Regions from separate parts of the Sinomonas sp. genome, predicted to be linked through region 1. Evidence: riboswitches for the same ligand, from Rfam matches in the RefSeq annotation. Region 1 holds a riboswitch; each other region holds the start of a gene.

The links. Region 1 has a riboswitch for thiamine pyrophosphate ahead of thiO (glycine oxidase ThiO). Riboswitches for the same ligand answer to the same signal wherever they lie in the genome.
Region 2: linked by a shared signal. The riboswitch ahead of thiC (phosphomethylpyrimidine synthase ThiC) and the one ahead of thiO (glycine oxidase ThiO) in region 1 are both predicted to bind thiamine pyrophosphate.
Region 3: linked by a shared signal. The riboswitch ahead of V7053_RS02770 (ECF transporter S component) and the one ahead of thiO (glycine oxidase ThiO) in region 1 are both predicted to bind thiamine pyrophosphate.

Annotation. Positions count from the first base shown of each region.
Region 1 covers NZ_DAIUJO010000080.1:129-10,274, forward strand. The annotation lists gene V7053_RS13085 (RNB domain-containing ribonuclease) at 1-1,512, opposite strand, end outside; gene V7053_RS13090 (prephenate dehydratase) at 1,561-2,403, opposite strand; gene thiE (thiamine phosphate synthase) at 2,400-3,107, opposite strand; TPP riboswitch at 3,122-3,254, shown strand; gene thiO (glycine oxidase ThiO) at 3,251-4,474, shown strand; gene thiS (sulfur carrier protein ThiS) at 4,471-4,725, shown strand; gene V7053_RS13110 (thiazole synthase) at 4,733-5,548, shown strand; gene V7053_RS13115 (hypothetical protein) at 5,678-5,989, opposite strand; gene V7053_RS13120 (DUF3107 domain-containing protein) at 5,995-6,219, opposite strand; gene V7053_RS13125 (TetR/AcrR family transcriptional regulator) at 6,328-6,924, opposite strand; gene moeB (molybdopterin-synthase adenylyltransferase MoeB) at 7,049-8,236, shown strand; gene V7053_RS13135 (glutamyl-tRNA reductase) at 8,303-9,652, opposite strand; gene hemE (uroporphyrinogen decarboxylase) at 9,772-10,146, shown strand, end outside.
Region 2 covers NZ_DAIUJO010000118.1:45-9,419, reverse strand. The annotation lists partial or broken gene V7053_RS15650 (YifB family Mg chelatase-like AAA ATPase) at 1-41, opposite strand, end outside; gene V7053_RS15645 (YraN family protein) at 38-394, opposite strand; gene V7053_RS15640 (DUF2469 domain-containing protein) at 499-822, opposite strand; gene V7053_RS15635 (ribonuclease HII) at 819-1,568, opposite strand; gene lepB (signal peptidase I) at 1,570-2,358, opposite strand; gene lepB (signal peptidase I) at 2,355-3,041, opposite strand; gene rplS (50S ribosomal protein L19) at 3,082-3,441, opposite strand; gene trmD (tRNA (guanosine(37)-N1)-methyltransferase TrmD) at 3,710-4,543, opposite strand; gene rimM (ribosome maturation factor RimM) at 4,544-5,116, opposite strand; gene V7053_RS15605 (RNA-binding protein) at 5,231-5,473, opposite strand; gene rpsP (30S ribosomal protein S16) at 5,475-5,876, opposite strand; gene V7053_RS15595 (hypothetical protein) at 6,057-6,518, opposite strand; gene V7053_RS15590 (VOC family protein) at 6,634-7,527, opposite strand; TPP riboswitch at 7,653-7,760, shown strand; partial or broken gene thiC (phosphomethylpyrimidine synthase ThiC) at 7,768-9,375, shown strand, end outside.
Region 3 covers NZ_DAIUJO010000010.1:15,268-25,413, forward strand. The annotation lists partial or broken gene V7053_RS02755 (hypothetical protein) at 1-85, opposite strand, end outside; gene V7053_RS02760 (endonuclease domain-containing protein) at 75-935, shown strand; gene V7053_RS02765 (DUF4235 domain-containing protein) at 1,190-1,450, opposite strand; TPP riboswitch at 1,532-1,659, shown strand; gene V7053_RS02770 (ECF transporter S component) at 1,699-2,292, shown strand; gene V7053_RS02775 (ABC transporter ATP-binding protein) at 2,294-3,874, shown strand; gene V7053_RS02780 (energy-coupling factor transporter transmembrane component T family protein) at 3,871-4,686, shown strand; gene V7053_RS02785 (VOC family protein) at 4,854-5,243, shown strand; gene V7053_RS02790 (UDP-N-acetylglucosamine 1-carboxyvinyltransferase) at 5,356-6,897, shown strand; gene V7053_RS02795 (NADPH:quinone reductase) at 6,976-8,025, shown strand; gene V7053_RS02800 (DUF2891 family protein) at 8,071-9,186, opposite strand; gene V7053_RS02805 (DUF979 domain-containing protein) at 9,199-10,146, opposite strand, start outside.

The DNA of each region.
Region 1 (10,146 bases):
GAGTCGGACGCGGATCGTGGTCCCCGACTCCATGTCGCCCTCGCACCGTGCCGTGACTGGGGGATCGGCGAGCTGGACAGTGCCGAACGGCTTCGCCGCGCCGGACGGTCGCGTCCCGTTCTGCGAGCTGGCGATTCGGTCGAGGGGCTGGACGGGCCGCCCGTTGCCGTTGGCCGTCGACGCCCCGTTCGCGGGCGAAGGCTTCGAGCCCGAGACGACGACGGCGTCGAACTCCTGGCCGACCCGATGCACGAGAAGCGCGGCCTCCACGAGGTCAAGCGCTGCCCGTTCGACCTGCGCGGCCCTCAGGTCCGATGCGGCCATGATGCTCGGCAGCGCTGGGAGCGCTTCGCGCACCCAGCCCGGGACCACGCCGTCGTTCGCGAGAGCCTCGCAGAGGACGAGGACGAAGCGGTCGACGAGACGGCGCAGCGGGGCTGTCGTGTGCGCGTACGGAGCGGCAATCGCCGCTTGAACGTGATGCTCGGGAACCCTGCCGTCGAAGGGGGTGTACGCGGCCCCGCGGAAGAGGGCCGCTGCGGCGTGGAGAATCGCGAGCTGTCGGGGGTCTGAGGCGTCGAGCGTCCTCAGGTATTCGCCGTAGGGGACGCTCGCGTCCCATTCGCGCCCGAGGGCCTGGGTCTGCCGGCGGAAGTGGCGCAGCGACTTCTCATCGGGCGGCGGCATGGTCCGGAGGATGCCGACGCCGCCGTCCATCATGAGCTTCGCGGCGGCCATCCCGGTCATGAGCGAGATCTGCGCGTTCCAGTCTTCGACGGGACGCGCGGACGAAGCCTCGATCCGGTAGCCGCCGTCGTCCGTCGGCACAATCTCCTGCTCCGGCAGGTTCAGGCTCGCCCCGCCTCGTTGGCGCTCGAGCTCGACCCTCTTGAGGCCCACCTCCTTGAGGAGCATGAGGGAGTCGATCGCGCTCCCTGCGTCGATCTGCTCCTGCACCTCGGCGTACGCGAGCCGTGCGCGGCTCCGGACCCGTGCGCGTTCGAGGCCGACGTCGGTCATCTCGCCTTGCGCGTTGAGCCGAAAGTCCCACACGAAGGCTCCGCGCACCGAGTCGGCGAGCAGGCTTCCGGCGTTGTCGGTGATGTCGTGGGGGTGCAGGGGAACCTTCTCGTCCGGGGCGTAGATGGTCTGGCCTCGCCGCCGCGTCTCGGCGTCGAGCTCCCCGTCGGGCCGGACGAACGCGGGCACATCGGCGATCGCGTAGCGCACGCGGTAACCGGAACCGTCGCGTTCGATGTGAAGCGCCTGGTCGAGGTCCGTCGAGCCCGGAGGGTCGATTGTGACGAACTCGATGTGGGTCTGGTCCGGTGCCGGCAGCTCGAGCGAGGCGATCGCGGCCTCGGCGTCCGCGAGCGCGGCGGCAGGGTAGTCGGACGCGAGCTGGAACTCCTCGCGGAGCGCGGCGAAAGCAGCCTCCAACGCCGCGGCCCCTGGGCGCCCGGCGGCCGTCGTCGCGGGCCGCGCCTTCGGGCTGATGTGTTGATAGCCCACGAGCGTCAGCCTAGACCTCCCCGCCCCGGGCGGACAGGACGTTCTGGGTCAGGCCGTCTGACCGAAGCGCCGCGGATGGGCGGGGAAGACCCCGAGCAGACGGAGCTCGGTCGAGAAGAACGCAAGTTCCTCGAGGGCGCGGGCGAGCGGAGGCTCGTCCGGATGCCCCTCGACGTCCACCATGAACATCGTGGCCGCGAACTTCCCGTTCACCATGTAGCTCTCGAGCCGGGTCATGTTGACGCCGTTGGTCGCGAAGCCGCCGAGCGCCTTGTAGAGCGCGGCCGGGATGTTCTTCACCCGGAACACGAAGCTCGTGACGAAGGGTCCGTCCCCGACCTGCGGATACTCACGCGGGGGAGCGAGGATCACGAAGCGGGTCGTGTTGTGCTTCTGGTCTTCGATGTCGGAGGCGAGGATCTCGAGGCCATAGCGCTGCGCCGCGAGGGGAGGGGCGATCGAGAGCTTCGTCGGGTCGCCCCATTCCGCCACCTCGCGTGCTGAGCCGGCGGTGTCCCCGGCCACGACGGGGGTGAGGCCATGCGAGCGGATGAAGCCCCGGCACTGCGCCAGGGCGTGGACGTGGCTGTGCACTTCGCGGGCGCCATCGATCGTCGATCCGGCGACGCCCATGAGGCTGAACCGGATGCGGAGAAAGTGCTCGCCTACGATCTGCAACGCCGTCGTGGGAAGCAGGAGGTGTATGTCCGCGACGCGCCCGGCCACGGTGTTGTCGATTGGGATCATCGCGAACTGCGCCTCGCCGGAGTCGACCGCTGCGAACGCGTCCTCGAACGTTGCGCACGCGAGCGCGTCCGCGTCCGGGAAGGCCTCGAGCGCGGCCATGTGCGAATTCGCGCCGGGTTCCCCCTGATAGGCGACGACCGTCATGCTGTGGTCGCGCTGGTCGTGAGGGTCGGGAGCTGGGACCGGAGGCGGGCGGCGGCCTGCGCCGGATCTTCGGCGTCGGTGATGGCGCGAACGACGACGACGCGGCTCGCCCCGGCGTCGACGACCTGGCCGATATTGCTCTGGTCGATCCCGCCGATCGCGAACCATGGCACGGCGACGCGACCCGCGTCGAGCGCCTCAGCAGATCGCCGGGCAGCGTACTCGACAAGCCCGAGTCCCACTGGCGTCCGGCCCGGCTTGGTGGGGGTGGCCCAGAGGGGCCCGGTGCAGAAGTATGCGAGGGGTGCGCCGGCGTCGTCCGCCACACCGTCGGGGGAGCCGGCTGCGAGGGCCGAGTCGACCTGGTCCGGCGCATGCGTCGACAGGCCCACGGCGACGGAGTCGCCCACGACGCGGCGCACAGCTGCGACCGGCAGGTCGCGCTGCCCCACGTGGAAGACCGGCGCGCCGGAGAGGAATGCGATGTCGGCTCGGTCGTTGACCGCCCAGAGCTTGTTGTGGCGCTCGGCGGCGCCCTTGAGCACCTCGAGCAGCTCGAGTTCCTCGGCCGCCTCGATCTGCTTGTCTCGCAGCTGGATGATGTCGACGCCTCCCGAGAACGCCGCGTCGACGAAGGACGCGAAATCGCCGCGGTCCCGCCGGGCGTCGGTGCACACGTAAAGCTGGGCGTCGGTCAGGAGCATGGAACTAGACTAGACCTCACGACTGCGGGAGCCCGCGTGTGACGATCCGCCTTGGGTGGGCGGCGCCGCCGGGCTGAGAGGGCCTGAGCCGACCGTAAGAACCTGATCCGGCTTGCACCGGCGTAGGGAAGGACGAGGATTTCGTGGAGGAGTACCGCAACGAGGCTCCCGCGGCTGACGTCGCCGTGATCGGGGGCGGCGTCGTCGGTCTGGGCATCGCGTGGGAGGCCGCGCGCGCGGGGCGCCGCGTCGTCGTCGTCGACCCGGCGCCGGGTTCGGGGGCGAGCTTCGCCGCGGCGGGCATGCTCGCCGCCGTGAGCGAGTACCACTACCAGGAGGAGGACCTCCTCGGCCTCATGCTTGCGTCGGCCCGGCGATGGCCCGAATTCGCGAGCCCCCTCGCGGTCGAGGCCGGTTACCTCCGCACCCCGACGCTGTGCCTCGCGGCCGATGCCGCGGACCGGCAGGCGCTCGCTGACCTGCGCGCGGTGCAGGAGAAGCACGGTCTCGAAGTCCGCTCCCTGACCGTGCGCGAGGCGCGAAGGCTCGAACCGCTCCTCGCGCCGGGCATCTCCGGCGCCTTCGAAATCGCGGCGGACCACCAGGTGGATCCGCGCCGGCTGGTGGCTGCGCTCCTGACCCGTCTCGGCGGGGAGCGTCTGGTCCGGGAGCGCGCGCGAGGGCTCGTCTGGGAGCGGGGGCGGGTGGTCGGCGTCCGGCTCGCCGATGGGAGCGAACTGCGCGCGGCCGAGACGATCGTGGCGAACGGTCTGGGGGCACGGGGCCTCGAGGGCCTGCCGGTCCCGCTTCCGCTCCGGCCGGTCTACGGCGACATCCTGCGCCTCCGCGTGCCCCCGAGCCTGCGGCCGCTCGTGACGGCGACGGTGCGCGGGCTCGTACGGGGAAGGCCCGTGTATCTGGTCCCCCGGGAGGACGGGACCGTGGTGATCGGCGCAACCCAGCGCGAGGACGGCTCCGAGGCCGTCTCCGCGGGGGGCGTCTACGAACTGCTCCGCGACGCGCAGGCCCTTGTCCCGGCGGTCGCCGAATTGGAGCTGTACGAGTCCACGGCCCGAGCCAGGCCAGGCACCCCGGACAACGCGCCCCTGCTGGGGCGCGTGGCGGCACGCTGGGCGCCGGAGGGTGCGGCGGACGACGACGGCGACGTCCCGGGTCTCATCGTCGCCACAGGCTTCTTCCGCCATGGAGTGCTGCTGACTCCGGCCGCCGCGCGTGTCTGCCACGAGCTCCTCGACGGCGGCACCGACGAACGCTGGGACGCGTTCCGCCCCGACCGCTTCATGGACGATTCCCGGAAGCCCGCGACGATTCGCGACGGAAGGCCTGCTTCAGGAAGGACCGCATGAACGCCTCACCGACACTTGCGCTCACCGTCAACGGTGAGCGGCGCGATATGACCGAGGGGTCGAGCGTCCTCGACCTCGTCGCCGCAACCACGGGCCGCTCCCTCGGCAGCGACGGCCGTCCCGCAGACGGCGGCCGGCTCGGCGTCGCCGTCGCCCTCAACTCGGAAGTGGTGCCCCGCGCTCGCTGGGGCACCACGCCGCTCTCGGCGGGAGACGCCGTCGAGCTCGTCACAGCCATGCAAGGAGGCTGACATGGGAATGTTCATCAACACCGCAGAAGGCACCCGCGAACCTCTCCTCGCCCACGACCCGTTCGTGGTCGACGGCGTGGCCCTCGGCTCGAGGCTCATCATGGGGACGGGGGGCGCCCCCAGCCTCGAGGGCCTCGGCGACGCCCTCGAGGCGTCGGGAACCGAGCTCACGACCGTCGCCATGCGACGCTTCTCGCCAGCCGAGCAGGGCTCTCTCTTCCAGCTCCTGATGGAGAAGGGAATCCGCGTCCTGCCCAACACCGCAGGCTGCTTCACGGCGCGCGACGCGGTCCTGACGGCCGAGCTCGCGCGCGAGGCGCTCGAGACGGATTGGGTCAAGCTCGAGGTCATCGCCGACGAGACGACGCTCCTGCCGGATCCCATCGAGCTCGCCGACGCGACCGAACAGCTTGTCGGCCGAGGATTCAAGGTCTTCGCCTACACGAACGACGACCCCGCCCTCGCCCGCCGCCTCGAGCAGCTGGGAGCGGTTGCGGTCATGCCGCTCGGGGCGCCGATCGGCACGGGCCTGGGCATCCTCAACCCGCACAACATCGAGCTCATCGTGGCCCGGGCCGAGGTGCCAGTCGTGCTCGATGCGGGGATCGGCACGGCGTCGGATGCAGCGCTTGCCATGGAGCTCGGCTGCGACGCTGTCCTCCTCGCGACCGCAGTGACGCGGGCTCAGGACCCCGTCCGGATGGCGACCGCGTTCCGTCACGCCGTCGCGGCTGGCCGCCTCGCCGCCCAGGCCGGGCGCATCCCGCGCCGCGAGCACGCGCTGGCCTCGAGCCCGATGGAGGGCCGGGCCCAGTTCCTGTGATCTCCGGCCGGCTGCGGATCTCCGGCCGGCTGCGGATTCCCGGCCCGTTGCGGATCCCCAATCCGTTGCGACGTCCCGTCCGCAGGGTGTCGACCCTGCGGACGTGACGGCGCAACGGGGGCTGGGCGCTCAGCCCTTGAGCAGGCGCGTGAGATCCGCGACGTCGCGCTTCTCTCGGCGACGCTCGATGAGCTTCGTTACGGCGAAGGAGACAACGAGGCCCAGCGCCATCGGAACGACCCAGGGCATCCAGATGAGCCCCGTGAGGTAGCCGGTCCCGGCCGCGACCACGACGATCCACGCCAGGCAGGCGACGACGACGCCGAGCGCCACGGGCAGCATGATGCCGTACTTCCCGTGGCGCCGGTCAGCCGCCCACAGCGCGAAGCCGATCCCGCCCGTCACGATGACGTCGATGACGAGCGACCACACAGTCTCCATTGGCGTCAGAGGGCGCCGAAGCCCACGCGGCGGGCCTCCTGAGCCCCGAGCTCGACGTAGCCGATGACCTTCGCCGGGATGATGACCTGCCGTCCCTTCTCGTCCTGGAGACGGAGCTCGGTCTGCGCCGAGATCGCCTCCGCCACGAGCGTCGCGACCGCGTCGGCGTCCTGAGTGGACTCGAGCACGATCTCGCGGCCGACGTTCTGGATGCCGATCTTGATTTCCACGTGGTCTCCCTTTTGCTCTGTCAGGACATGAAGGGGCCGGGGGCATGAGCCCTCCGGTCCTCTATACGTACCTTAGGCCTCTTCGCGGGCCCAGGCCTCTTCGTCGACTCACGTCTCCTTGGGAAAACGGGAGATTCCGCGCCAAGCCAGGCGCGACACGAGATCGCTCGCAACGCCGAGGTCCAAGTCATGTGAGGTCTCGAGCCAGTACCGGGCGCTCACCTGGGCCATGCCTGCCAGCCCTCGGCCGAGAAGCTGCGCTTCGACCATCGGCAGCTTCGTATCGGTCGCGATGACGCGCGCAATGGCCTCCGCGAAGCCGCGATTGAACGTCTCGAGCCGGGAGGCGACCTCCGGGTCGTTGACGAGGTCGGATTCGAAGACGAGGCGATGGGCCTTGTCGTCTTTTGCGATGAACTCGTAGTAGGTGCGCATGACGGCGCGCACGCGCTCCCGGTTGTCGTTCGTCGAGGCGAGTGCGGACTTCATGAGCTCGGTCAACGCGGCAAGATGGCTGTCGAGGAGGGCGAGATAGAGATCTCGCTTCGACGGGAAGTGCTGGTACAGCACGGGCTTCGAGACCTGAGCCGTCTCGGCGATGTCGTCCATCGCTGCGCCGTGGTAGCCGTTGGCAGCGAAGACTTCGAGGGCTGCGTTGAGGAGCTGCGCTCTCCGCTCGTCTCTCGGGAGGCGCGGTGACCGCATCGATGCCGCGCGAGGCTCGGTGCTCACAGCCCCACCTTTCTCTCACGCACAAGCTATGCCTTCACTCTACCCGCGGGTCGCCTCGCCAGCGCATCCGCCACGCTTTCAGGCATAGGCTGGAAGCATGTCCCCGACCTCCGATCAGCTAACACTTCCGCCGCTCGTGGAGCCCGCGCCGTCGCTCACGCCAGAAGAGGTGCAGCGCTACTCGCGGCACGTCATCATTCCCGAGATCGGGGATGTCGGGCAGCGCCGGCTCAAGAACGCGAAGGTCCTGGTGATCGGAGCTGGCGGTCTTGGCTCACCCGCGCTCCTGTACCTCGCGGCGGCGGGCGTCGGGACCCTCGGGATCGTCGACGACGACGCGGTCGAGCTCAGCAACCTGCAGCGGCAGGTCATCCACGGGGTCTCGGACGTGGGCCGCCCGAAGGCACAGTCAGCCCGCGACGCCGTCCGCGAACTCAACCCCCTTGTCGAGGTGCGCCTTCACGAGGTGTACCTCGACTCTTCGAACGCCCTCGAGATCTTCGCGGGCTACGACCTCATCCTGGACGGCACAGACAACTTTGCGACGCGCTACCTGGTCAACGACGCGGCCGCGATCCTCGGCAAGCCCTACGTATGGGGCTCGATCTTCCGCTTTGACGGGCAAGTGAGCGTCTTCTGGGAGAAGTACGGGCCCACGTACCGTGATCTCTACCCCGAGGCCCCGCCCGCGGGATCCGTTCCGTCATGCGGCGAGGGCGGGGTGTACGGGATGCTCTGCGCGACCATCGGCGCCTCCATGGTGACCGAGGCCGTCAAGCTCATCACCGGCGTCGGGCGCACTCTGCTCGGGCGCGTTCAGCTCTACGATGCCTTGCATGCGACGTGGCGCGAGCTCCGCGTCTCGAAGGACCCTGAGGCGCAGCCCGTCACGGAACTCATGGACTACGAGGCCTTCTGCGGCGTCGCTCCCGCGGCCCCGGCCCCTGCCGGCCGCTCCGTCACAGCGGTCGAGCTGGCCCGGATGCTCGCGGCGCGGGAGGCCGGGGGGGCCGACTTCGAACTCGTCGACGTCCGGGAACCGGGGGAGTACGCGATGGTGAGCATCCCGGGCGCGCGGCTCATCCCGCAGGGGCGCCTGCTCTCGGGTGAGGCCTGGGGCGAGCTCCCGAGGGACAAGGACGTCGTGTTCCACTGCAAGTCGGGGGTGCGTTCCGCCAACGTCCTTGCGGCCGCCCAGGAGGCCGGGTTCAGCAGCGCCCGCCATCTCGAGGGCGGGGTCCTTGCGTGGGTGCGGGACGTGGAGCCGGACAAGCCGACGTACTGAGGTGCATTCACGCTGGCGCGCGTCCCGGTTCCGCGCCTGTCCCCGACAGCGCCGAGACTCCGACCCCTAGCCGGCTCGCGTGTGGTCGACCGGGCAATCCTCGGCAGACTCGGCGGCGTGTTCGCCGTCGCGCTCCTCGCCGAGCGACTCGGCGACAACGGACGGCAGCTCGATGCTGATCCCGTAGAGCGCGTCGAGCGCGGCCAGGTATTCGGCCTCCCGGCCCTGGGCCGCGAGCTCCCGGGCGCGCACGGTCGGCGTGTGAAGGAGCTGCTTGACCATGCGGCGCATGGCGAATTCAACTTCTTCGGCGGCTGCCGTGCAGCCGTGCCGCGCACGGACCTTCTCGATCTCCGCGTCGAGGACCGCCATCGTGTGGCGGCGGAGGGCAACGATGGCGGCGTCGGCCTGACGCGCCTGGCGCTGGGACTCGAAGTCCCTCGCGGAGGCGTCGACGATTCGGCTCGCTTCGGCGAGGGCCTCCGCCTGCTCCTGAGGCGCTGCGAGGCGCACCGACTCGAGCGTCACGAGCTCGACGTTCTCGAGCGAGCCGACGGCGGGGTCGAAGTCGTGGGTGAGCGCAAGGTCGATCACGATGAGCTGCTGCGGCGAATCAGAGCGGATGGCGGCGAGCTCGACAGCCTCCATGGGCGTCGTCGACCCGCTGCAGCCGATCAGGACGTCGGCCTGCGCAATCGCGCCCGGGAGCTGCTCGGGGGTCACCGCTGTCCCGCCGCGCGCGGCGGCGAACTCCTCGGCGCGGCCCGACGACGAGTACACCTCGACGTGCGTGCAGCCGCGCTCGCGGAGCAGCGCCATCGTGGCGCCAGCGTAGGCACCTGTTCCGAACAGGACCGCGCGCTTGCCAGACCAGTCGGGCTCCTCGGCGAGATCGGTCGCGAGATCGAGGGCGACCGACACGATGGAGAGGCCGCGGCTGCCGAGGGCCGTCTGGGTGCCTACGTCCTTCGCGGTGCGCGACGCGGCCTGGAACAGCCGGACGAGGGTGGGGCTCGCCGTCCCTTCTTGCTGGGCGGAGATGAGCGCCCGGCGCACCTGGCCGGCGATCTCGCGTTCACCGACGACGGCGGAGTCCAGTCCCGAGCTCACGGCGAACAGATGGCGGGCGACGTCGGCCCCGTCCTTCGTGCGGAAGATGTCCGAGACGGTGGGCCCCGGCAGGCCAGTGCGCTGGCTGATCTCGGCGACGAGGGCCGAGCGCGCCGCCTCGAAGTCTTCGGGGGCCGGTGCCTCGGCATAGATCTCGTACCGATTGCACGTCGAAAGCACCACTGCACCCGCCACGGCGGGGGACTCGGAGGCTGATGAGGCCACGGTCGCAGCGCCGTTGCTCAAGAGGGCAACGGTTTCAAGATTCAGATCGGCGTGAGTCGCCACCATCGAGAAAACAACCACAGCGCGACCATCATAGCTTTTCGATCCGGTGTAGAACACGCACTCGGACCGTGATCTGCGCGACGCCCTTGTGACACACCGTCAGCATGAGGCCTTGCCCCCTCTGAGAGAATCGGCCTATGACCCTCAGCCCTGACCACCCCCTCAAGGACGGCCGGACAGCACAGTCTCCCCTGATTACCGCGTACCGGGGGGCGCGGCCCAACAGTCGCCCCGTGTGGTTCATGCGGCAGGCGGGCCGTTCCTTGCCCGAATACCGAGCCGCGCGGGAGGGGGTCGGGATGCTCGAGGCCTGCCTGAAGCCTGAACTCGCCGCGGAGATCACGCTCCAGCCGGTGCGGCGTCACGGCGTCGACGCGGGCATCTTCTTCTCCGACATCGTCATTCCCCTGAAGCTCGCAGGGATCGGGGTCGACATCGCGCCGGGCGTCGGGCCCGTGCTCCAGCAGCCGATCCGCACCCCGGAGGACGTCGCCGCGCTCCCGCGCCTCGAC
Region 2 (9,375 bases), on a different contig from region 1:
CCCACCAACCCGATGCCCAGCGCGCGCCCAACCCCGCTCACGCCACACCCCGCAGATGCTCCACCAGCGGAGAGGCCTTCTCCGGCCCCGTCACGGCGATCACGTCGACCCGGCGCCGAGCGCTCTGCAGTCGATGCTCCCTGGCCCACGCGGCGGCAAGGCGTGCCACCCGCGCGAGCTTCGCGTCGTCGACCGCCTCGAACGGGTGGCCGAAGTCCCACGACGAGCGGGACTTCACCTCTACTGCCACGAGCACCGCACCGTCGAGCGCCACGAGGTCCAGCTCGCCGTCCCGGCACCGCCAATTGCGGTCCAGAATCACGGCCCCGCTCGCCTTCAGGTAGTCCTCGGCAAGCCGCTCGCCGCGCTGCCCGAGTCTGTCCTTCGCCCTCATGAAGCCAGCTTGCCCGGCCAGTCCCAAACGTGGGCTCGAGGCCACAAGCTATGTGGGGGAAACGCCGCTTCTATCGGTGTGGAGGGCCAAAGCTGCGCCCTGGATCATGTCCCGAGGCCATCCTTGGGAAGCGCGAGGTCCTCCACCTTCGGAAGCTCCTCGACGTTGACGTCCTTGAACGTGATGACGCGGACGCTCTTCACGAAACGGGCGCTGCGGTAGACATCCCAGACCCAGGCATCCTGGAGGGTCAGATCGAAGTAGACCTCACCGTCTGCAGACCGGGCTTGAAGGTCGACGTGGTTGGCCAGGTAGAACCGACGCTCCGTCTCCACGACGTAGCTGAACAGCGAGACGACGTCACGGTACTCGCGGTAGAGCTGGAGCTCCATGTCCGTCTCGTAGTTCTCGAGGTCTTCAGCGCTCATAGTTCCATCTTCCCATCGTCCTCGAGGAGCCCGGCGCCGCCTTCGAGATTCCAGCTGCGCCGGTGCCACGCCGTCGGCCCGAATGCGAGGAGTGCTGCGCGGTGCTCGGGCGTCGCGTACCCCTTGTTGACGGCCCACCCGTACCGCCTGTCCTCGGAGCCAAGCTGCGTCATGATGGTGTCCCGCTCCACCTTGGCAAGGATGCTCGCGGCAGCCACGGCCTGGCATTTCAGATCTGCCTTGATCATCGTCCGGACCGGCGTCAGGGGCGGGGCAGCCGCGTCGCCGAAGAGCGCGCCCTGGCCCGCCCGGCCGAGCCAGTCGTAGTTTCCGTCCAAGTGGACGACGTCGGGGAAGACGCCGGCGGACGCGATCTCCGCGAGAGCGCGGGTGCCCGCAAGCCGAAGGGCTTCCATGAGACCGTACGCATCGATCTCGTCAGCACTCGCATGGCCCACTGCACTGGCCACACCCCACGAGCGCACGAGCGGTAGGAGCTCGACCCGCTTCTCCGGGGTCAGCAGCTTGCTGTCCCGCAGGACGGTCCTCGTCCTTACGCGACGCGCGTCGACCACGACTACACCGACGCTGACAGGTCCGGCAAGGGCACCACGACCGACCTCGTCGCACCCGGCGACGAGCGGACCGTGCTCGAGGGCGAGCTGACGGACGTATCGAAGTGTGGGGGCGGGGGCCGCGGGCTTGCGCGACGGCTGCCGGACGCGGGCGGACTCAAGGGCTGTCATGTCAATGGGGTGCGGGAATAGACGAGAAAGTGCTGGGGTAGTTGCTCAACGTCCCCAGCCGATTGAGCGGCCAGGCGATAACGACAGCTTGACCCTCGATGTCCTTCTCGTCAATGAAGCCGTTGCCGGGCTGGGCGGCGTTGTGGAACCGCGAGTCCGACGAGTGGTTGCGGTTGTCCCCCATGACCCACACGTCGCCGGCTGGAACGACGACGTCGAACGGCACGGGGCGCGGCACTTCGGCTGGGTTGACGTACGGCTCGACGAGCGCGACACCGTTGACCGTGATCCGCTGCTGTGCATCGCAGCAGACGACGTGGTCTCCGGGGAGGCCGATGAGCCGCTTGATGAGGTATTGCTGCGAGGTGTCCGGAAGCAGCCCGATGAACTCGAGGCTCTTCTGGAACCAGTTCTGCACCCCGTCCGTCGACGGCGGCAGCCACCCCTTGGTGTCCTTGAAGACGATGACGTCCCCGCGCTGGAGGCCGAAGTTCCGCGGCACCATGAGGTTCACGAAGATCCGGTCGTTCTCTTCGAGCGTCGGCACCATCGACTCCGATGGGATGTAGAACGCCTTGAAGAAGAACGTCTTGATGACGAAGGAGAGGACGATCGAGATCACGAGGATGAGCGCGATCTCCCGGATCCAGGAAAGCAGTCCCCCTCGGCGGGGCTTGCGCTCGCGGACGGTGTCGACGGGATCCTGCGCGTCGTCCATCCGATCCTGCGGATCCTCGGCGGCGGGGCCCTGGTCGGCGTCGTGCGGTCCTGTCTCGGCCCCGTGGGTCACCGGACCTCCTTCGGAGTGGTGGTCATCGGCCCCAATCTATCAAGGGGCCACAGAATGGCGACGGGCTGGCCGATCACACGGTCAGTACGGATGAGTCCGCCTCCCGGCGCCCCGAGGAGGGCGCGGGAATCCACGGAATCGGACCGATGGTCCCCGAGGAGCCACAGACGCCCCGCAGGCACGACGACATCGAACTTCATCGTGCTCGGAGCGTCTCCGGGGTACAGATAGGGCTCGTCGACTGGTTTCCCGTTCACGGTGAGCCGTCCGTCGGGGCTGCAGCACGCGACGTGGTCGCCGGCGACTCCGATAACCCGCTTGACGTAGACGGTCTCGTTGGGAACGATCCCGAGCCACTCCCCCATGCCCTGAAGCGCGTCGCCGAGCCAGCCGCGACCGCTCTCGAGCGGCGCAAACGAGCCGCGCCCGTCGAAGACCACCACATCGCCGCGCGCAATCGGCCTTGACGCGAACGCCGTGCGCGAGACCGCGATCCGGTCCCCGGGCTGGAGCAGAGGCTCCATCGACCCTGTGGGGATATAGAAGACGTCGACCACGAACGCCCGGATGAGGCTCCACACGATGAGCGCGACGACGACGCCGAGAAGCGCCGAGCGCCAGCCCAGAAGCCTGGGCCGGCGCTCGGACCGGGTGCTGCGGTCGGTGTCGGCCTGAGCGGTCACGACGCGTCAGCGGTGGAGGCCATAAGGCTCACCAACAGGTTTACTTGGAGGAGCTGTAGTCGCGCTTCTCCTTGATCTTCGCGGCCTTACCGCGGAGTTCGCGCATGTAGTAGAGCTTCGCGCGGCGCACGTCACCCTTCGTCACGACCTCGATCTTGTCGATGATCGGGGAGTGAACCGGGAACGTACGCTCGACACCCACACCGAAGGAAACCTTGCGGACCGTGAAGGTCTCACGGACGCCGTGGCCCTGACGGCCGACGACGAAGCCCTGGAAGACCTGGACGCGGGAGTTCTTGCCTTCGATGATGTTGACGTGCACCTTGATGGTGTCGCCCGGGGCGAAGGTCGGGATGTCGGAGCGCAGGGAGGCGGCGTCGACAGCGTCAAGTTGATGCATGATGCTTCTCCTGGCGACTGCCACAGGTCAATCGCTTCAGTCGCGGGCCCAGAGGGCCCGTGCTCTCACCCGCCCGCCGGATTGGCCCGGAAGCGGGACGCCCCAGCCGTTGGCCGGCTCCCCTGTGGCAGAGTCCGAGCCCGGCGGGCGCAACGCTCCATTTTGCCACGGGCCGCCCTCGACGCGCGAATCGCACTCGCGGTCGGGCAAGCCGCTGTTGTGCGCACTCGCGGTCGGGCAAGCGGCTGTCCGTTCGAGCCCGCGTCCGTCAAGCGCGCGCGAGCCGCCCGCTGTCGTCCACGCCGTACCCGAGCTCGCGGAGCACTTCCCGCTCGCCTCCGCTGAACTGGGACGCGTCGACTCCCTCGAGCAGCTCAGGCCGGCGCGACGCCGTTCGCCGCAGCTGCTGCTCCCGGCGCCACTTCGCGATGCGCCCGTGGTTGCCGCTCAGGAGGACCTCCGGAACGTCCAGTCCCCGCCACGAGGAAGGCTTGGTGTAGACGGGGTACTCGAGGAGACCGTCGGAGTGGGACTCCTCCACGAGCGACTCGGGGTTCCCCACGACTCCAGGGAGGAGCCGGCCGATCGCCTCGACCATGGCCATGACGGCGACCTCGCCGCCGTTCAGCACGTAATCGCCGAGGCTCACCGGCCGGACGCGGAACCGCGGCGCCGCCCACTCGAGCACCCGCTCGTCGATGCCTTCGTAGCGGCCACAGGCGAAGGCCAGCGTCGGCTCCTCGGCGAGCTCGTACGCGAGCGACTGGGTGAAGACCTCGCCCGCCGGCGAGGGAACGATAAGCGTGGGCGGATCGCTCTGGCGGGGGTCCCCTTGGCGGGCGTCCCCCTGGCCTGGGTGGCGCCGCGCCGTCTGGGCCGCGAGGACGGCCTCGAGCGCGAGCGCCCACGGCTCGGGCTTCATGACCATGCCCGCGCCTCCGCCATAGGGCGTGTCGTCCACCGTGCGGTGGCGGTCGCTGGTGAACTCGCGCAGATCATGCACCTCGAGCTCGAGGATGCCGTCCGTCTGGGCGCGCCCGAGCAGGGACAGTCGCAGCGGCGCCAGATACTCCGGGAAGATGCTGACGACGTCGATGCGCATCTAGGCGCCCTTCCCGCCGTCGTCCTCGGTCTCCCCGGCACCGCTGGAAGGCTCGGCGTTGAGCTCGAAGAGGCCCGCCGGAGGAACGACGACGACGAAGCCGCCCTCGGGGTCGACCTCCGGCACGATCTCCTCGACGAAGGGCACGAGCACCTCACCCTGTCGAGTTTCGATCACCAGCAGATCTTGGGCCGGCATGACCTGGAGCGCCGACACGGTCCCGACGCGTTCACCGTCGACGCGGACTTCGAGCCCCACGAGCTCGTGCTCGTACCAGCCCTCGTCGTCCTCGTCCTGGACCTCGTCCGTGTCGAGCGAGAGGGTCGCGCCGCGCAGCTCTTCGGCCCGGTTCCGGTCGGCGACCTCTTCGAACCCCAGCACGAGGATGTCCTTGTTCCAGCGCGCGGAGCGCACGGTGAGGGAGCGCACGGCGAGCGGGCTCTGGGCAGCGGGGTCGACGTCGAACACGGCGCCTGGGGTGAAGCGGTCCTCGGGCGAGTCCGTCAGGACTTGGGCCGTCACCTCGCCTCGGATGCCGTGCGGCTTGCCGATGCGCGCGACGCGAACCTGCATGTCTTCCTCTCCTCGTACTGACGTTGATGCACAGAAAAGCCCCGGCCCCTCAGCCGTCTCGTGCGGGCGGAGGGGCCGGAGCCTTCGGATCTGAATTTGATGCCGGTCCGGCGCCTAGCGGCGACGGTCGGTGTCGACGACGTCGACCCGTACCGAATCGCCCTCGGCGAGGGCAGCCACGACCGTGCGCAGCGCGCGGGCCGTCCGGCCCTGCCGGCCGATCACCCTGCCCAAGTCGTCCTGGTGGACGCGGACCTCGAGAACGTCACCGCGGCGGCTGTTCTTCGCCTCCACGGTGACGTCGTCGGGGTTGTCCACGATCCCACGGACGAGGTGCTCGAGCGCGTCGGCCAGCAAACTACTCAGCCTCGGTCGTCTCGGCCGGGGCCTCGTCGGCGGGCTTCGAAGCCTTCGGAGCCTCCGGGCGGATCACGGAGTCCTTCTCGGGAGCCACGAAGGACTCCTTGGCCTTGGGCGCCTTGAGGGTGCCCTCCTGGCCCGGAAGGCCCTTGAACTTCTGCCAGTCGCCGGTCACCTTCAGGAGGGCGAGGACCTGCTCGGTCGGCTGGGCGCCGACGGAGAGCCAGTACTGCGCGCGCTCCGAGTTGACCTCGATGAACGAGGGATCCTCGATCGGGTGGTACTTGCCGATCTCCTCGATCGCACGACCATCGCGCTTGGTGCGCGAATCCGCGACGACGATGCGGTAGAACGGCTGGCGCATCTTGCCGAAGCGCTTGAGGCGAATCTTAACGGCCACGGTTGTGGTCACTCCTGTTTCTGGAAAAAGGGCGAACTCGCGCTTTCTGCTCCCGTGGGGCGGGCCATACTCGGGCGGGTTCTGGTGGACGCGACGCACGCGGAGAGAGGGGCCGCGCCAGTCGGGTACCCCACTATTGTGCCAGACCGACAGAGCATTTTGCGATTCGCGCGGGTGGCCTCACGTGCCGGCCCACACAAAGAGCTCCTGCTGGCCGGAGTCGTCCACGTCGGCCGCGAGCTTCGCGAGCTGCTCGACGTAGCCATAGGCCTCCTGGGCGTCGAACGGAAGGTCTTCCTGATCGACCCAGGCGGCGGCGACGCGCTCGACGGCGTCGCCCTCCCCTTCATCCGACTCGTAGGCAAGCAGCTCCGCGAGCGCACGGACCATGGCAGGCGGGACAGCGAGCAGAGTGTCGCTCGCGACGTCCACCATGGTCAGCTCGTAGTCGGCGCCGGCAGCATGCACCGCGGCGCCCACCAGCGTGCCGAGCTGTTCAATCTCGTAGTCGGAGACGCCGGGAATGCGGACTCCCTCGCCATCGACGTCGGCGGCGGATCCGGAGTCGAGGTCGGCGGCGCGTCGAACGGCGTCGGTATGAGTCGATACGAAGACTTCGGCGAACGGGCTGGGAGCTGACACAGTATCCCCCTCGATCGGGCAGATGCCGGGCCGGGCCGGCCCCGGCGGAACGGGCTGTGGGACGGGCAACGTGCCCGCGGAGACCGCGGACACGTTGAGCGTAACGCAGGTGGGGTCAGGCTGCCACGGACGCCATGCGGATGCGGTTGCGCCACGGGTCCTCGAAGCGCAGCTCGAGCCCGGTGTGCTGTGTGGCGACACCGGCCGCCTTGAGGCGGTCCGCCGCCGCCAGGATGTCGTCGTTCCCGGGAACGTGGATGAGGACCTCCCCGAGCCCGAGGGTGTCCTTGCGCGGGCCAGCCCCGCGGCTGTTCCAGACGTTCATGGCCATGTGGTGGTGGTACTTCCCGGCCGAGACGAACAGGGCCTGACCGTGCCATCCCGCTGTCTGCTCGAAGCCGAGGGTCTGGACGTAGAACCGATGCGCGGTGGGGACGTCGCCGACCTGGAGGTGGACGTGACCGACTCCCGCGGCGGCCTCGTGCTGGTCCGTCACCGACTGCTCCGTGAGGTTGGCCTGGAGGAAGCCCTGAGGGGGAAGCGGAAGGCTGTCCATGACGACTTGGTCGCTGTGCCACTCCCATGTGCTGCGCGGCTTGTCGAAGTACAGCTCGACGCCATTGCCTTCGGGATCGGTGAAGTAGAACGCCTCGGAGACGAGGTGATCGGCGCTCCCCGCGAAGAGACGAGGATCGTACTGGGCGGCGGTCGCAACCGTTGCGGCAAGGTCTGAGCGATTGTCGAAGAGGATCGCCGTGTGGAACAGTCCGGCTTCGCCGCGCCCGGGGACGTGGAGCCCTGCGGCGGGGCTCAGGTGGATGATCGGGACGCCCTTGCGCCCGAGGTATACGCCGCCCAGGGACTCCGTGAGGGGCACGAGCCCGAGCGCGCGCTGGTAGTAGTCGAGCATCAGGCCCATGTCCCCGACCTTGAGCATGACGGTGCCCATGCTGAGGTCGGCCGGCAGGAGGTCCTGGCTCGGCGCGGAGAGGCTGGATGACATGCTCATGGTTGCTCCTCGGATGGAATGCCTGCTTCAAGGGTACATTTACTTGAACCTTCAATCAAGCACGGTTATTCCGGCCACATGACCGCGCCCCCGTGCCTCCGGACGCCCGATCTGCTAGCGTGCGTGACTGTCCACACGGGTGCCCTCGCAAGGGCTGAGATCAGGCTGACGCGGCCTGCGACCGTCGAACCTGACCGGGTCATGCCGGCGTAGGAAGTGAGAACTCCTTTGGAAGACACTGTGAGCACCTCTGCAACCACAGAGCAGCACCCCGCCCACTCGCTCGCGTTCCTCGAGGACAGCACCCATGGAATTCGGGTGCCCGTCACGGAGATCGCACTCGACGACTCCCCCAACGGCTCCGCCAACGCGCCTCTGCGCGTCTACCGCACGGCTGGCCCCGGGAGCGATCCCGTCGTCGGCCTCCCTGCCTATCGCGCGGCCTGGATCGAGGAGCGAGGCGACACCGAGCCTTACGAGGGCCGAGAGCGCAACCTGCTCGACGACGGCCGGTCGGCCCTGAGGCGCGGTGCCGCTTCCGCCGAGTGGAAGGGTGCACGGCCGGTCCCGCGGCGGGCCAAGGGCGGCCGCCGCGTCACGCAGATGCACTACGCCCGACAGGGCATCGTCACGCCGGAGATGCGCTATGTCGCGCTGCGGGAGAACTGCGACGTCGAACTCGTCCGCACCGAGGTCGCCGCAGGCCGGGCCATCATCCCCAACAACATCAACCACCCGGAGTCCGAGCCGATGATCATCGGCAAGGCGTTCCTCGTCAAGATCAACGCCAACATCGGAAACTCCGCGGTGACGTCGTCGATCGCCGAGGAAGTCGACAAGCTCCAGTGGGCCACCAAGTGGGGCGCGGACACGGTGATGGACCTTTCGACCGGGGACGACATCCACACGACCCGCGAGTGGATCATCCGCAACTCGCCCGTGCCGATCGGCACCGTGCCGATCTACCAAGCCCTCGAGAAGGTCAACGGGGATGCGTCGGCCCTGACGTGGGAGGTCTTCCGCGACACCGTGATCGAGCAGTGCGAGCAGGGCGTCGACTACATGACGATCCACGCGGGCGTACTCCTCCGCTACGTCCCGCTCACGGCCAACCGCGTCACGGGCATCGTGTCCCGCGGCGGCTCGATCATGGCCGGCTGGTGCCTTGCGCACCACGAGGAGAACTTCCTGTACACGCACTTCGACGAGCTGTGCGAGATCTTCGCGCAGTACGACGTCGCGTTCTCCCTCGGCGACGGGCTGCGCCCCGGCTCGACGGCCGACGCGAACGACGCCGCGCAGTTCGCCGAGCTCGACACGCTCGCCGAGCTCACGAAGCGGGCATGGAAGTACGACGTCCAGGTCATGGTCGAGGGCCCGGGACACATTCCCTTCCACCTCGTCCGCGAGAACGTCGAGCGCCAGCAGGAGCTCTGCGACGGCGCCCCGTTCTACACGCTCGGCCCGCTCGTGACCGACGTCGCGCCCGGCTACGACCACATCACGTCGGCCATCGGCGCGACGGAGATCGCTCGGTACGGGACGGCGATGCTGTGCTACGTCACGCCCAAGGAGCACCTTGGACTGCCGAACAAGGACGACGTCAAGACCGGTGTCATCACCTACAAGATCGCCGCCCATGCCGCGGATCTCGCGAAGGGCCACCCCGGAGCACACGAACGCGACGATGCGCTCTCGAAGGCGCGCTTCGAGTTCCGCTGGAAGGACCAGTTCTCGCTCTCCCTCGACCCGGCCACGGCGGAGGCCTTCCATGACGAGACCTTGCCCGCGGAACCCGCCAAGACGGCGCACTTCTGCTCGATGTGCGGCCCCAAGTTCTGCTCGATG
Region 3 (10,146 bases), on a different contig from region 1:
AATCCCCGGCCGAGTTGTCCACATAGGTGAGCGCCGTCGTCGTGCGCGCCGCTCGAGGTTGGCACGATGGCGAGGTGGCCGACATTCTCGAGGTGCTCAGACGGTGGGGCGGTGTCGCGCGCCGGGGCGACCTCTTCCGGGACGGAGTTGCGCGTGCCGAGCTTGAAGCTGCGCTTGCAGCCGGCATCCTGGTGCGCCCGCGGCGCGGAATCTACGCGCTGCCCGACGCCGACCCGGTTCTCGTCCGGTGCGCGGCGACCAGCTCTTTGCTCACGTGCGTCTCCGCCGCACGGCATCACGGCTTCTGGGTGGTCCGCGAGCCGGAGGAGGCCCACATCCTGCGGATGGACGGTCGCTACGATTCTGGACGAGCTGTGGTGCACCGGCAGTCGTGGTGGCCGCCCGAGCCGAGAAGCCACGTCGCGTCCCGCCCCGACGTCCTGCTCCACGCACTGCGCTGCCTTCCGGAACTCGAAGCGCTCGTCATGGTCGAGTCAGCAGCACAGAAGGGGCTCTCGCTCGATTTCCTTCGGCAGCGGCTTCCGGGACGCCGCAATGCCGCGGCGAGGCGCGTGCTCGACGCCGTCGGCTCGGGAGCCGACTCCCTGCTCGAGACGCTCGCGAGGGAGCACCTTCGCCGGGCCGGCCTGGGCGTTCAGCCGCAGGTCGAGGTCGAGGGAGTCGGCTGGATGGACGTTCTCGTCGAGGGCTTCGTCGACGTCGAGACCGACGGTCGCGTGCACAACGAGCCTGCCCAGCGTGCAAAGGACTACCGGCGTGATCGTGCCGCCCAGCTTCGTGGATACGAAGTGCTGCGCTACACCTACAGCGACATCGTCGACCGGCCCCAGTCGATGGTGGCCGAGGTGTGCGAGGTGGTCGCGCGTCGTCGGGCTCTCGGTGGTCCTGCGCCGGGGCGTACGGCGGTCGGCTGAGCCGGCGCGGTCAACCGATTCGTCGTCGAAGCCGATCTCCCCGCGAGGTCAGCCGATTTCCCCGAGTCATCTGCCGACCTCCCCAGGATTCACGCCCGACGACGGCGCGCGATCCGGAGATTCCGGGGTCGGCACGGGCCGGACTGGGCGGGAGTTGGGGAGCCCGGCGCGGAAGTTGGGGAGCCCGGCGCGGGAGTTGGGGGAGTCCGGCGCGGGAGTTGGGGAGCCCGGCGCGGGAGCCGCGGGAGTCCGCCCTACACCTTCTCGGGCGAGTTGTTGAAGCGCGCAACCGCCTTCTGCGTGTACCGCTGGGTGAACACCTGAACCACGGCGCCGACGGCGGAAGCGACCAGCGCGAACACGAGCGTGTCGCGGAGGCTGGCCTCGAGGTTCGTCGGGTCCTTCGGCGGCGTGTGACCCGTGCCCTTCTCCCAGGCTTTGTCAAGCACCTTGGTCGCCACGAAGCCGGCCCCGATGCCGATCACCGTCCCGAGCATCTTGATGAGCACCGTCACGTCCGTCTCTCCTTCGCATTCGGTACAGTCCTGCAGCTAGCCAGAGCTTTCCCGCTCAGCCTAGCGGTAGACTGGCTCCACTTCATACGACAGGGGAGCGCCGTGCCGCCGGGCCAACCGGGGGCAAAGGGCGCTGAGAGTGCGGCCCACCGCAGACCCTCGAACCTGCTCCGGCTAATACCGGCGAAGGGAGTCGAGTTCTCAGGCAGCCTGGCTGCCGCCCCTCCTGATCCCAGGGGGAGAAGACTATGAGCACCACCACCAAGAGGCCCGCCGCATCCTGGCGGGTTGTCGACATCGTCGTCGCCGCGGTCGTGTCCGTTGCGTGCGGCGTCATCTTCTGGCTGTGGGACCAGGCGTACGCCGGTGTCGAAGTGGCCACGGCGGCGTTCGCTCCGCTCAGCGGCCTCTACTCGGGGGGCTGGCTCCTGGCGGGCGTCCTCGGAGGACTCATCATCCGCAAGCCGGGTGCGGCCCTGTTCTGCGAGATCCTCGCGGCCGTCGTCGAGGCCCTCCTCGGCTCCCAGTTCGGCGTCACCGTTCTCCTTTCCGGCCTTGTGCAGGGACTCGGCGCCGAGGTCGGCTTCGCGGTCTTCGCTTACCGACGCTGGAACCTCGGTGTCGCGCTCCTCGCAGGCGGCCTGTCGGGTCTGGCCCTCGGCGTGAGCGAGGTCATCCAGTTCTTCCCGACGTGGGAGTTCGGCTGGCAGGTCGCGTACACGGTGTTCGCCGTGATCTCGGGCGTCGTCATCGCAGGCCTGCTGAGCTGGCTCGCGGTCAAAGCATTGGCGAAGACGGGGGCCCTCTCCGCCTTCGCGTCGGGGCGTGCCGCGGACGTCTGACATGCCCCACGCCTCTGCGGGCCCGGCTCGCGTCCGTGCGAACGGCTGGGGCTGGCGTCACGCTGGCCGCAAGGCGTTTGCGGTGAGCGGCGTCGACCTCGAGATCTCTCCCGGCGAGCGGGTCCTGCTGCTCGGCGCATCCGGCGCGGGCAAGTCAACGCTCCTGCACGCGCTCGCTGGGGTCCTCGGGGCGGCCGAGGAGGGCGAGGAGCAGGGCGAGCTGACGGTCGACGGCGTACCCGCGCCGAGCGCGCGCGGTCGCGCCGGCCTGGTGCTTCAGGACCCGGACGGCCAGATCGCAATGGCCCGCGTGGGCGACGAGGTCGCGTTCGGCTGCGAGAACCTCGCCGTGCCGCGGGACGAGATCTGGCCGCGAGTGCACCGCGCGCTCGATGACGTGGGACTCGACGTCCCCCTCGACCGGTCCACGGCGGCCCTCTCGGGAGGCCAGAAGCAGCGCCTTGCCCTCGCGTGTGTCCTCGCCATGGAGCCCGGGCTCGTGCTCCTCGACGAACCCACCGCGAACCTCGACCCCGAGGGCGTCGAGGAAGTCCGTGCAGCGGTGCAGCGCAGCCTCGACCGCACGGGTGCGACGCTCGTCGTCGTCGAACACCGCGTTTCGGTGTGGGCGGAGCTCGTCGACCGCGTGATCGTCCTGGGCGCACGTGGTGGCCTCCTCGCGGACGGAGGTCCCGGGCAGGTGCTCGGCAATGCGGACGTACGACGGCGGCTGGCCACCGCAGGGGTGTGGGTGCCCGGCTGGCATCCGCTCACCGGGGAAGCCGCGGCGCGCCCGCTCCGCAAGGCCTCCGCCGCTGGTGCGGACGCCGCCGCTGGTGCGGACGCCGCCGCTGGTGCGGACGCCGCCGCCCGTGCGGACGCCCAAGGGGAGCTGCTGAGCGCCCGGGCCCTCGCCGTCGGACGCTCACCGAAGGCGCCGCCCGTCGTCGGCGGGATCGACTTGTTGCTCCGCGCCGGGCATGCGGCGAGCGTGACGGGCCCCAACGGAGCCGGGAAGTCGACGCTCGCGCTCACCCTCGCCGGCCTCCTCCCCGCAGTCGGCGGACGTCTCGAGGCGCTCCCGGCGCTCTCTCGCGGCGCCGGGACAAGCCCCCACCGCTGGCGCTCGAGCGAGCTCGTGAGCCGGATCGGCACCGTCTTCCAGGAACCGGAGCACCAGTTCCTCACACCACGGGTGCTCGACGAGCTCGAGTTCGGGCCCCGGCGCGTCGCGCGCAGACCCGAGAAGGAGGTGCGGGTGCTCGTCGACGGACTCCTCGAACGCCTTCGCCTGGGCCGGCTCGCGGAGGCGAATCCGTTCACCCTCTCGGGCGGCGAGAAGCGCCGCCTCTCAGTCGCGACGATGCTTGCCACCAACCCGAGCCTTCTCGTGCTCGACGAGCCGACGTTCGGGCAGGACGCGCTCACGTGGGCCGAGCTCGTGCGCCTCCTCGCCGAGCTCCTGGAACAGGGAACGTCCCTGCTCGCGGTCACTCACGACGAGGACTTCACGACAGCCCTCTCCGATGCCGTGTACCGCGTGGATGGCGGGCGGGCGGCGCGAGTCGAGGCCGTCGCATGAGCGTGGATATCCTGACTCCCGAGCTCGCGAACTCGGTCCTCGCCCGGGCGAACCCTGTGGCGAAGCTCGCCGCGGCGCTGTGCATCACGATCACGCTGCTGCTGAGCGTCGATTGGGTCTCGGCCTCCGTAGCACTCGTGTGCGAGCTGTTCATGCTGCCGCTCCTGGGCGTGCGGCCCGTCACCTTCCTGCGTCGAACGTGGCCGCTGGCCGCGGCAGCTGCAGTGGGGGCCTACTCGACCGCCCTGCTCGGCGCCAAGATCGGGCCAGTCTGGCTGCAGCTCGGGCCCGCCGTGTTCACCGAGCACTCAGTGCTCAGCGGCATCGCGATCGGCCTCCGCGGCCTTGCCGTGGCCCTGCCCGGCGTCTTCCTCCTGTTCTCCACCGATCCCACGGACCTCGCCGACGGCCTCGCGCAGAAGCTCCGCCTCCCGGCGCGATTCGTGCTCGGCGCCCTCGCCGGAATGCGGCTCGTGGGCCTCCTCGTCGACGAGTGGCGGACCCTCGGCCTCGCTCGCAGGGCACGTGGGGTCGGGAGCGGGCACAGCCCGATTGCGCGGTTCAGGGCGTTCCTCGGGCAGGCGTTCGCCCTGCTCGTGCAAGCGATCCGACGCGCGACGCGGCTCGCGGTCGCGATGGAGGCCCGCGGCTTCGGCGGCGTGGTGGACGGCCGGCCGGCGCCGAGGACGTGGGCGCGCGAGTCGAGCTACTCGCGCCTCGACGCGTGGGTGCTCGTCGCGGGAGCGGCCGTCGCCGCGCTCTCGGTGGGGGCCGCCGTCGTGCTCGGGACCTGGAACGTCGTGTGGGGCTGAGGGAGGGCGCGCCCCCTTCCGTTGCGCCGTCAGATCCGCAGGGTGTGACCCTGCGGATCTGACGGCGCAAGCGGGGTGACGCGGGGGAAGGGTGCGCCGGCTCTGGCGTGCCGCGCGGTGGAGTGGGATCGTTGCCGCGGGAGGAACCACGAGCGAAGGAGCCAGCGATGGTTGAGATCGTCGGATCGTTCTCGAGCTTCAGCGTCGACGACGTTCCACGGGCACGTGAGTTCTACGCCGAGACGCTCGGCTTCAAGGTCGAGGACGTCATGGGCGGCCTCCGGATGACCCTCCCGGGCGGAGGCCAGGTGTTCGCCTACCCCAAGCCGGACCACGCCCCGGCGAGCCACACGGTGCTCAACCTGGTGGTCGCCAACGTGGACGACGCCGTTCGCTCGCTCCACGAGAAGGGCATCCGCGCCGACCACTACCCGAGCAGCGAGGAGATGCCGCTCGATGAGAACGGGATCCTGCGGGACCGGGAGGGCGGAGAGGGCCGCGGAATTGCTTGGTTCAAGGATCCCGCGGGCAATGTTCTCTCAGTCGTGACCGATTAGTGACAGGATCTTTATCTCATGGTATGAGGCTTTCGGCGGTCTAGACCGCTCCGACGTGTCCAATGGGATGTCGATTTGCGGTCGCCTATCGCATACGTGATATTTTGGCCACATGGCACAACAGACTGCTGAGACTGTCGGGGCAATCCTGCGCGAAGTGCGAAGCGACAGGGGCTGGACCCAGGGGCAGCTGGCTGCCGAGCTGGGGACGAGCCAGAGCGCCGTCGCCCGGATGGAGCAGGGCAAGCAGAACCTGAGCCTCAAGATGCTCCAGCGCATCGAGAATATCCTCGGTCAGCGCATCCTCAATATCGGCCCGTCCAAGATGACCCACCTCCGGGTCGAGGGCGGACGGCGCCTCTCCGGGGCCGTCGACGTCAACACGTCCAAGAACGCCGGCGTCGCGCTCCTGTGCGCGAGCCTCATCAACCGCGGCACCACGACCCTGCGCAATCTGGCCCGCATCGAGGAGGTCAACCGCATCGTCGAGGTGCTCACCTCCATCGGCGTCGAATGCACGTGGCTCCCCGGCGCTCCCGGGGCCCAGCCCCGCGACCTCCAGATCCGCCGTCCTGCGAAGCTGAGCCTCGAGGCCATGGATGTCGAGGCCGCGCGTCGGACCCGAAGCGTCATCATGCTCCTCGGGCCGCTGCTCGATGAGCGCAGCGAGTACAAGCTCCCGTACGCCGGCGGCTGCGACCTCGGCACGCGGACGGTCGAACCGCACATGCAGGCCCTCCGCACCTTCGGGCTCGACGTCGAAGCCTCCAACGGCTTCTACTCCGTCCGGGCTCCCGAGGCCGACCGGCACGACCGCACCTTCGTCCTCACGGAGCGCGGCGACACGGTCACCGAGAACGCGATCATGGCGGCCGCGCACCGCGAGAGTCTCACCGTGATCCGCAACGCCTCGCCGAACTACATGGTCCAGGACCTGTGCTTCTACCTTCAGAGCGTCGGAGTTGAGATCGAGGGCATCGGGACCACGACCCTGCGGATCCGTGGCCGCTCCCGGATCGAGCAGGACATCGACTACTGGCCCTCAGAGGACCCGATCGAGGCCATGAGCCTCATCACCGCGGCGATTGTCACGAACTCCGAGGTGACCGTGCGGCGTGTGCCGATCGAGTTCATGGAGATCGAGCTCGCGACCCTCATGCAGATGGGCCAGAAGCTCGAGATCTCGGGCGAGTACATGGCGCGCAACGGCCGCACGCGGCTCGTGGACGTCACGACGCTGCCCTCCGAGCTCGCCGCGCCGACGGACAAGATCCATCCGATGCCCTTCCCCGGCCTCAACATCGACAACCTGCCGTTCTTCGCCGTCATCGCGGCCAACGCCACCGGTCAGACCCTCATCCACGACTGGGTCTACGAGAACCGTGCCATCTACCTCACGGAGCTCAACCGCCTCGGTGGCCAGATCCAGCTCCTCGACCCGCACCGGATCTACGTCAACGGGCCAACGAAGTGGCGCGCTGCCGAGGTCGGCTGCCCGCCGGCTCTCCGGCCCGCCGCGTGCATCCTTCTGGCCATGCTCGCCGCCCGCGGCACGAGCGAGCTTCGCAATATCTACGTGATCGAGCGTGGCTACCAGGACCTCGCCGAGCGCCTCAATTCGATCGGCGCCCGGATCGAGTATTTCCAGGACTGAGAATCCTCGTTGCGCCGTCACTTCCGCAGGGTAGTGACCCTGCGGAAGTGACGGCGCAACGAGGGGAGAAGCGGGCTCATGAAGGCGATCATGTACAACCGGACCGGGGACTCCTCCGTTCTCGAGTTGCGGGAGCGCGAGATTCCGGAGCCCGGCGAGGGCGAGGTGCGCGTCCGAGTGGCCGTTTCGGGCGTCAACCCAACGGACTGGAAGGCCCGCGCCGGGGGCACATACGGCAAGCTCGACGGCTGGCACGTGCCGAATCAGGACGGTGCCGGGGTGGTCGACGCAGTCGGCCCGGGCGTGGACGGGTTCGAGGCGGGTGATCGGGTCTGGCTCTGGGACGTCGCATACGGCGGCATGGAGGGGACCGCGCAGGAGTACGTCGTCGTGCCGCGCGGGAAGGCCGTCCCGCTCCCGGACGATGAGACGTTCGACGCCGGAGCCTCCGTCGGGATCCCGGCCCTCACCGCTCACCGCGCGCTCACCGCGAGCGAGCACGGTCCCGCTCAGCTTGCGCCGGGAGCGCTCATGGGCCAGACCGTTCTGGTGACGGGCGGCGCAGGCGCCGTGGGGCACGCGGCGATCCAGCTCGCGCGATGGGCCGGCGCGACCGTCATAGCGACGGTGAGCGGGGAGGCCAAGGCGGATCTCGCGCGCAAGGCGGGCGCCGCCGTCGTCCTCAACTACCGCGAACAGGACGTTGCCGAGGAAGCCCGCCGCGTGGCCGAGAAGGACGTCGACCTGATCGTCGACGTCAACGCCGCCGCCAACCTCGAATCCGACCTCAAGGCGCTCAAGACGGGCGGGACGATCTCGATCTACGCGTCCTCCGCGAACGATGAGGTCCTGCAGGTACCGGTGCGCCCGAGCATGAGCAAGAACGTGCGGCTCCAGTTCATCCTCACGTACACGGTGACGGACGAGCAGAAGCGTGCCGCCGTCGCCGCCGTCTCCGCGGCCCTCGCTGACGGCGCGCTCCGCGTGGGCGCCGCCAGCGGCCTTCCGCTGACTCGCTTTCCGCTCGCGGAGGCCGGGGCGGCGCACGACGCCGTGCAGCAGGGAACCGTGGGCAAGGTCCTGATCGATGTGGCTGGCCCGGGCGTTGGGGAAGCGCCGGCCGGCTAGGGACGGCCGGGTGGCCGGCCACCCGACGCGGGAGCGCCGCCGAGGTCAGGCCGGGGTGAGCTCGCCGATCGACTCGAGGGCGTCCCACGCGAAGCTCGCGAGCCAGTGGGTCGACATGAAGTCGTCGCTTTCGAGAGCGGCGAGTCCCGCCCGGATGAGCGGCTCGAGCGCCTCGGCGAGCACAGCCTCGGTCGACGCGCCAGCCGACGCCGCCGCCGACGCGGCCGCCGATGGCGAGGACGCAGCCCGGAGGGCGCGCAGGATCCGGGAGATCTGGCCCGCGCGGCTCAGGTTGAGGCCGTGCAGGTGGACCATGTACCCGTCAGACTCGTCGGTCACGCCGACCACCGCGAGCATGCGCGAGTCAGGCCGCAGCCCCGGCAGGAACCGCGTCAGCCACGCCGCGAACTCGTCGGCCGGGAGCACACGCTGCATGAGGTCAGCCTCGCTGAGGCCGGCCGAGAGGAAGTCCTGCCCGCTGAGTTCCCACTCGGAGGCCCAGCCGGTATCCCCGCCGAACCAGCTCCGCGCGGCGCGCTCGCAGGCCTCCGCGGCGTCGTCCCGCCCGAGGGCGCGGAAAGCGTCGATCAGGAGGGCGACGCCGAACGCCGAGTTCGTGTGCAGCCCGTGGCGCACGGGGTACTGGGCCTTGGCCAGCCACTCCTGCACGAGGCGGCCGACGACGTCGACGCAGCCTTCGAGATGGCGTCCCCATCCGCGGATCTCGGCGTCGGGAGACGCCGCGCACGCCGCCGCGAGCCGGACGAGCCAGGCCCACCCGTAAGGCCGCTCCCACGACGGGTTGTCGGCGAGGTAGGCGGCCTCGGCTGCGAGCTTCTCGGCCGTGAGGTTCTCCGCCAGGGCGCCCCGCAGCCGGGCCGCGGTCGCCCCGTCGAGGCCGCGGCCGCCGTCGTCCGCCGCGTTGCCCGCGCCCGGCGTGCCGCCCGCCGCGTTCAGGACGCTCACGCCAAGCCAGTGCATGTGCACGCAGGAGTGCCAGTCGAACGACGTGGAGAAGGCGGGGTGCAGCTCGGAAGGCGTCGGGCGGTCGCTCGCCGAGAGCTGGGTGTGGTGGGCCGCGTACGGGTAAGGGCGGCGGAGGTTGTCGAGGACGACGCCCGCGCAGTGCTCGGCGGCCGAGGGGAAGAGATCGAGTTCCATGTCAGTGGGCTCCTAGAACGCGAGGAAGTACATGAGCGCGGTGTTGACGACGAGCAGCGGGAAGGCTGTGCCGAGCTGCGCCCCGATCACGCCGTACTTGTTCTTCATTTCCAACAGGGCCGACGGAACGAGGTTGAAGTTCGCCGCCATCGGCGTGCAGAGCGTGCCGCAGAAGCCGGCGAGCATGCCGATCGCGAAGACGATCGCGGGGTTGCCGTGGAACTGCTGGACCAGCACGGGCCAGCCGATGGCCGCCGTCATGATCGGGAACGCCGCGAAGCCGTTGCCCATGAGCACCGTGAACACGAACATGCCCACGCAGTACACGATGACCGCCGCGAGGAGCGAGCCCTTCGGCATGACCCCGGTGACGAGAGTGCTCACCGCGGTGCCGACGCCGGCCTTCGTGAAGAGGATCCCGAGCGTCGAGAGCATCTGGGGGAGGAGGGCAGCCCAGCCGATGGACTCGAGGATGCGGCGGCTCTCGAACACCGGCGTGAGCGGGTGCTTCGGCCGAAGGATGAGGAGGGCGACGACGGCGGCTACGACAGCGCCGATGGCCAAGGCCACGAGCGTCGTGTTCTTGGGGTCGAGGACCGGGGTCTTCCCGACAACCAGAACGGGTGCGAGCAGCACGAGGATGACGGTGACGACGGGCAGCGTGAGCGCCGGGATGAAGAGCTTGTTCCCGAAGCGAGCGGCGAAGGCCTCACGCTGGGCGCCGGTCGACGTCTTCGCCCTGCCGTCGGCGAGCTGGCCCGTCGCGGCGAGCGCCACGAGCACGAGGACCGCGATCCCGAGGATCCAACCCGGAGCGGTGCCGGCCTGGACCCAAGTGCCGTAGAAGAAGCAGAGGCCGAGCAGGCCCCAGAAGGCCGAGCTGCCCCAGCGGCGGGGGTGGTTGGGGTCCCGGACGATGAGGGCGGCCCACGCGATGAACAGGATTCCGATGAACCAGTA